DNA from 2 places in the Streptomyces sp. CA-294286 genome. Region 2 is predicted to be linked to the other one. Evidence: predicted binding sites of a transcription regulator. Region 2 holds the regulator's gene; the other holds the start of a gene.
What was found. Region 2 encodes HspR, which represses chaperone genes until heat shock. Its sites were predicted from a motif close to TTGAGNNNNNNNNNCTCAA; they were not measured.
Positions count from the first base shown of each region.

Region 1 (3,400 bases), 1.1 Mb from region 2:
AGGAGGTGGTCGCGGGCGATGACGACCTTCTCGTCCTCGGTGTAGCCGTCGAGCCGGACCAGTTCCATACGGTCGAGCAGCGCCTCGGGAATCGCTTCGAGGACGTTGGCGGTGGCCAGGAACACCACGTCCGACAGGTCCAGTTCGACCTCCAGGTAGTGGTCCCGGAAGGTGTGGTTCTGGGCCGGGTCCAGCACCTCCAGCAGGGCCGCCGCCGGGTCGCCGCGGAAGTCGGAGCCGACCTTGTCGATCTCGTCGAGGAGAACGACCGGGTTCATGGACCCGGCCTCCTTGATGGCGCGCACGATACGGCCGGGCAGCGCGCCGACGTACGTGCGCCGGTGCCCCCGGATCTCTGCCTCGTCCCGTACGCCGCCGAGGGCGACCCGCACGAACTTGCGGCCCATGGCGTGCGCGACGGACTCGCCGAGCGAGGTCTTGCCCACGCCGGGCGGGCCGACCAGCGCCAGCACCGCGCCGCCGCGCCGCCCGCCGACGACGCCCAGCCCGCGGTCCGCGCGGCGCTTGCGCACCGCGAGGTACTCGGTGATGCGCTCCTTGACGTCGTCGAGGCCCGCGTGCTCGGCGTCCAGGATCTCCTTGGCGCCCTTGATGTCGTACTGGTCCTCGGTGTGCTCGTTCCACGGCAGTTCCAGCACGGTGTCGAGCCAGGTGCGGATCCAGGAGCCCTCGGGGGACTGGTCGCTGGACCGTTCCAGCTTCTCGACCTCCTTGAGGGCGGCCTCGCGCACCTTCTCGGGCAGGTCGGCGGCCTCCACGCGGGCGCGGTAGTCGTCGGACTCCTCGCCCTCGCTCTCACCGTTCAGGTCGCGCAGTTCCTTGCGCACGGCGTCGAGCTGCTTGCGCAGCAGGAACTCGCGCTGCTGCTTGTCCACGCCCTCCTGGACGTCCTTGGCGATGGTCTCGGCGACGTCCTGCTCGGCCAGGTGCTCGCTGAGGGCGGCCAGCGCCAGGCGCAGCCGGGCCACCGGGTCGGCGGTCTCCAGGAGTTCCACCTTCTGGGCGGTGGTGAGGAAGGGCGAGTACCCGGAGTTGTCGGCCAGCGCGGAGACCCCTTCGATCTGCTGCACCCGGTCCACGACCTGCCAGGCCCCGCGCTTCTTCAGCCAGGTGGTGGCGAGGGCCTTGTACTCCTTGACCAGTTCGGCGACCGCGCCGGGGACCGGGTCGGGGTCGGCCTCGTCGATCCGGGTCCCCTCCACCCACAGGGCGGCGCCGGGGCCGGTCGTGCCCGCCCCGATCCGCACCCGGCCGCGGGCCCGGATGAGGGCGCCGGGGTCGCCGTCGGACAGCCGTCCGACCTGCTCGACGGTGCCGAGGACGCCGGTGCTGGCGTAGACGCCGTCGACGCGCGGAACAAGGAGCACCTGTGGCTTGCTGGTACTGGCGTGCGCGGCGGCCTGCGCGGCCTCCACCGCGGCACGTACGTCGGTGTCGGACAGGTCCAGCGGCACCACCATCCCGGGCAGCACGACCTCGTCGTCGAGCGGCAGCACGGGCAGGGTGAGCGGTGTGGACGTCGATGCCATGATCTCCCCTTGGGCAGTGAAGTTGAGCTGTATGGACTCAATGCATATGAGCTCCCCAGTGTTCCCCGATCCGTGTTCGCTCTGAGCGATCAGCGCTCGACGGCGGGACAACCTCGCGGATGTAATGATCCATAGCGACGATCATCTATTACACATGGAGGACCGCGATGGCTTTCGCCACCGTCAACGACGCCGCCCGCGCCTGGACCGAGGGCTGGGCTCTCTCCCGCGGGGCCGCGGCCCCCGTTCCGCAGCCCTGGGGCGTGACGATCGACATCGGGCTGCCGAACGCGGTCACCCGGCACGTCCTCCTCGACGGTTCCGCGCAGGACGGGGCCGCCGTCCGCAAGCTCCTGAACGCGGAAGCCGCCCCCGGCACCTGGATCAAGTTCCTGGAGCCGCCCGAGGTGGTGGCCCCGTGGATGGTCGACGGCTGGGAGTACGACACCCCCGGCCACCTCATGACCCTGCCGCTGACCGGGCACGCCGCCGCCCCCGACGTCCCCACCGGCTACCTCCGCCGCAGCTGGACCCGGGCCGGGCTGACCCGCGTCCTGATCCTGGCCGCCGACGGCAGCCTGGGCGCCCGGGGCCAGGTCGCGGTCACCGGAGGAACGGCGGTCGTCGACCAGGTCGAGACCGGCCGGGCCCACCGCCGCCGGGGTCTCGGCACCCTGCTGATGCGCACCCTCCAGGCGTACGCCGCCGAACAGGGCGCCCGGGGCGGCGTGCTGGGCGCCACGGACGACGGCCACGCCCTGTACACCACCCTGGGCTGGGAAAAGGTCTCGCCGCTGACCGGCGTGTTCCGTAGGGTCGCGGAAACCGACGGACACTGAACGGGCGCGCCGGTATCGGCCGCCCCCCCGGGGGAAGCAACGCCTTGGCCACCACCGCGCACACGAGCGACGCCACCGGCAGCCCCGCACCCGCCCGGCTCACGGACGCCCAGCGGGCCGCCCTCCGGCACGTCCGGGGCGTGGCACGGGCCGACGCCCCACCGCCCGGGGCCCTTCCGCCGGACGCCGCCGAGCTCCTCGTCACGGTCCGCGACCACGCCCGCATCACCCTCAACTTCCACCCCGACCGGCTCCTCGCCGACGGCCGCACCCTCGCCGCCTCGCTCGCCGACGACGGCGTCTACCGCAGCCAGTACGAGACGGGCCTGTCCAACGGCAGCCGCACCGCCTTCCCCGGCGGGCTGCGCGACGGCTGGGAGGAGGCCCTGTTCGGCGGGGCGTACCACGCGGCCGGGGTGCGCCCCGCGGAGCGCCCCAAGTACGGCGCGCTCAACCTGCGTCAGCACCCGGACGGCGCCGCCCCCCGCTTCGGCTCCTGCCACGTGCGGCTGCGCTCGGCGGTGAACGCGCGCGCCACGTTCTGCCACCACGACAGCCACCTGGGCCCCGCGCACGTCGGCACCGCCGACTCCTTCGCGCCGGTCCTGGCCGCCCTGCTCGCGGAACAGCCCGACGCCGCCGACCTCGTCCGCGCGCTGCCGCACGCCGCCGCGCCCGTCTCCCCCGGCCGCTCCCTCGACGCGTACGTCGAGGCCCAGGTGCACGGACCGCTCTCCCTCGCGGAGGACGCCGAAGCCCTCGTACTGGACCCGTCCTTCGACGGTACGGAGACCGGCCGGCTGCTCGCGGAACTCGCCGCACGGTCGGGGACCGGGGTGGAGTGGCACGCCGGTTTCGCCCTGCGTCCGCAGGAGGTGGACGCGGAGTTCCGCGGCCCGGTGATGGTCCCGCTGGCCGCCCGGATCTGCTCCTCCTACGCACGCCGCGGCGTCCTCGACGCCGAGGTGCTGGGGCGGGCCGCGGCCTCGGTCGTACGGGAGCCGGCCGCGT
Region 1 is NZ_CP192005.1:1,558,692-1,562,091, forward strand. Features, by position in the region: gene lon (endopeptidase La) at 1-1,550, opposite strand, end outside; gene ACQPZG_RS11435 (N-acetyltransferase family protein) at 1,718-2,389, shown strand; gene ACQPZG_RS11440 (DUF3626 domain-containing protein) at 2,434-3,400, shown strand, end outside.
Region 1: the regulator HspR is predicted to act here: its motif matches at 1,573-1,591, upstream of lon (endopeptidase La).

Region 2 (3,400 bases):
GAACGGCGGCTTCGCCGCCCGCCCTGGGGCGGCCGGCGGCGGCTCGTTCAACTTCGACCTCGGTGACCTCTTCGGCGGCGCGGCCGGCGGCGGCGCCCAGCCCGGTGGTTTCGGCGGTGGCATAGGGGACGTCTTCGGCGGCCTCTTCAACCGGGGCGGCACGGGGACGCGCACCCAGCCCCGCCGCGGGCAGGACATCGAATCCGAGGTCACCCTCAGCTTCACCGAAGCGGTGGACGGCGCGACCGTCCCCCTGCGGATGTCCTCCCAGGCCCCCTGCAAGGCGTGCTCGGGCACCGGCGACAAGAACGGCACGCCCCGCGTGTGTCCGACCTGCGTCGGCACCGGGCAGGTCTCGCGCGGCGGCGGTGGCGGATTCTCCCTCACCGACCCCTGCGTGGACTGCAAGGGGCGCGGCCTCATCGCCGAGACCCCGTGCGACATCTGCAAGGGCTCGGGACGCGCCAAGTCCTCGCGCACCATGCAGGTCCGCATTCCCGCCGGGGTGACGGACGGGCAGCGCATCAGGCTCCGCGGCAAGGGCTCCCCCGGTGAACGGGGCGGTCCCGCGGGCGACCTGTACGTCGTCGTGCACGTCGACGCCCACCCGGTCTTCGGCCGAAAGGGCGACAACCTCACCGTCACCGTGCCCGTCACCTTCGTGGAGGCGGCGCTCGGCGGCGAGGTGAAGGTGCCCACCCTCGGCGGCCCGGCCGTCACCCTCAAGCTGCCCGCCGGAACGCCCAACGGGCGCACCATGCGGGCCCGCGGAAAGGGCGCGGTCCGCAAGGACGGCACCCGGGGCGACCTCCTGGTCACCGTCGAGGTCGACGTGCCGACCAAGCTCGGCGACAAGGCCAGGGAAGCCCTGGAGAATTACCGTACGGCCACCGAGGGCGACGACCCGAGGGCCGCACTGTTCCAGGACGCGAAGGGAGCGTAGGAGAGCGATGGACGGCCGACGACGGAACCCCTACGAGCTGACCGACGAGTCTCCGGTGTACGTCATCTCGGTCGCCGCTCAGCTTTCCGGCCTGCACCCGCAGACCCTGCGCCAGTACGACCGCCTCGGCCTGGTCTCCCCGGACCGCACGGCCGGGCGCGGCCGGCGCTACTCGGCCCGCGACATCGAACTGCTGCGCACCGTGCAGCAGTTGTCGCAGGACGAGGGCATCAACCTGGCCGGCATCAAACGCATCATCGAGCTGGAGAACCAGGTCGCCGCCCTCCAGGCCCGCGTCGCCGAACTCTCGACGGCGGTGGACGGCGCGGCCGCCGCCCTCCAGCAGCGCGAGGCCCAGGTCCACGCCTCGTACCGGCGTGACCTGGTCCCGTACCAGGACGTCCAGCAGGCGGGCGCGCTGGTGGTGTGGCGGCCGAAGCGGCCGCGGGACTGACCGGCCGCGTACGGGCCGGCGACACGTGGGGCGGGAAGGCACTCCGGTGCCTTCCCGCCCCACGTCGTCGTTCGTAGGCGGCCGGCTGCCGGGCCGCTCAGGGAATCAGCTCCGCGATCACGTCGATCAGCGTGACCCACATCGGCTGACCGCCGGTGCCGTACGCGGCGGCGAGGGCGTAGCCGAGGGACGCGTCGACGGGCCGCGGGTCGGCGTCCGGGTGCCACTCCACGAGGACCGTCTCGTCGCCGTCGGCGGTGAAGTCGGCGAGGTGCCTGCCGTCGCGGGTGAAGCGGCTGGTGGCGAGGGAGGTGGGGGTGAGACGGTAGCGGGCCCCGTCGTGGGTGGCGTCCACCTTGTACGTGGAGCGGCGGATGCGGCCCTTGCCGGGGCGGATCCCGGCCGGAACGCCGTCCACGGAGAGGGTCAGCTCGGCGGCGGCCCGGGTGCCGATCGCAACGTGCGGATCGGGCCGTGCCGCGCCGGGGTCGCGGACGAGGACGGTCCGGGGGATCGCGGAGCCCGACACGGTGACGCGGGCGTGCGTGGCGACGGTGACCGTCACGGCCCCGAAGAGCGAGTCCGCCAGGGGCGGACGGACGGCCTCCGGCGCCCCGGGGCCCTTGGTGAGGTCCACCGGCTGCGCGGCGGTCGTGGACGGGGTGCGCTCGGTCATGCCGTGCCTTCGGGGCGGGGGCGGACGGTTCACCGGGGAAGACCGCGACGGGGCCCGCCGGGTTGCGCGGGCGGCGGACTTCTCGCAGATCGGCGGCATCAGGGGGGCACGCGCCGGGTGTCCTGCGCCACGCGCCGGGTGCCGGTCGTCACGCGTCACGCGTCACGCGTCACGCGTCAGGTGTCAGGTGTCAGGTGTCGAGGATGCCGGACCTGGCGATGAGGTAGCCGAGCTGGGCGCGGTTGCTGGTGCCGCCGAGGGCGGCGGCGAGCTTGGCGATGTGGGCGCGGCAGGTCCGGACGTTCAGGCCGAGGCGCTGCGCGATCTCCTCGTCGACGAGACCCTGGACGAGGAGGCGGGCGATGGAGCGGCGGATGGCGGTCAGGCCGTCGGGGGAGGCGGGCTCCGGGAGGGGTTCGTCGAGGGGGACGGCGTGCTGCCAGAAGCGTTCGAAGGCGGAGATCAGGTACCCGACGAGATCAGGGTCCCGCAGGTGCAGGGCGGTCTGCGCGTCCGGTGTGACGGCGAGGAACGCCTCCGTGCGGTCGAAGACGAGGAGCCGGGGGACGAGTTCCTCCACGGTGCGCAGCTCGACCTGGATGTCCGGCAGACGGTCGAGGTAGGCGCGTGTGCCGTAGCTGTGCCGGACGGTGTGCTGGTAGAGCGTGCGCATGCGCAGTCCCCGGTGGGCCAGGAGGTGGGTTCTCTCCAGGGCCTGGGCCAGCGCCTGTTCCGGCCGGGCCCCGCCGGGCTGGACCGTCCTGACCTCCGTGCGGCATGCCACGCACGCCAGGTCGAGGGCGGCGTTGATCCGCGCGAGCCCTTCCAGGACGGTGATCGCGGGTGGTGGATCCGGGATCAAGGGACTTCCGTTCTGCGAAAGGATGCGGGTGCGGCTATACGTCGAGGATGTTCGACTGCGCGATGAGATAGCCGAGTTGCGCGCGGCTCCTGCTGCCGAGGGCGGACGCCAGCTTGGCGATGTGGGCACGGCAGGTCCGGACGTTCATGCCGAGGCGGCGGGCGATGGCCTCGTCGACGTGCCCCTCCACGAGGAGTTTCGCGATGGAGCGCTGGACGCCCGAGATGCCCTCCGGGGTGGGGTCGTACGTCACGGGCTCGACGAGCGGGGTCGCGCGGCTCCAGAAGTGCTCGAAGACGGTGGCCAGGTAGGACACGAGGCCGGGGTGCCGCAGTTCCAGGGCGATCTGCCGGTCGTCCTGGGCCGGGATGAAGGCGACCGTGCGGTCGAAGACGAGGAGCCGGTCCGGGAGTTCCTCCAGGGTGCGTATCTCCACCTTGTCGCCGGCCATCATCTCCGCGTAGG
Region 2 is NZ_CP192005.1:2,634,340-2,637,739, reverse strand. Features, by position in the region: gene dnaJ (molecular chaperone DnaJ) at 1-943, shown strand, start outside; gene ACQPZG_RS16435 (heat shock protein transcriptional repressor HspR) at 951-1,397, shown strand; gene ACQPZG_RS16430 (hypothetical protein) at 1,495-2,073, opposite strand; gene ACQPZG_RS16425 (helix-turn-helix transcriptional regulator) at 2,264-2,935, opposite strand; gene ACQPZG_RS16420 (helix-turn-helix transcriptional regulator) at 2,970-3,400, opposite strand, start outside.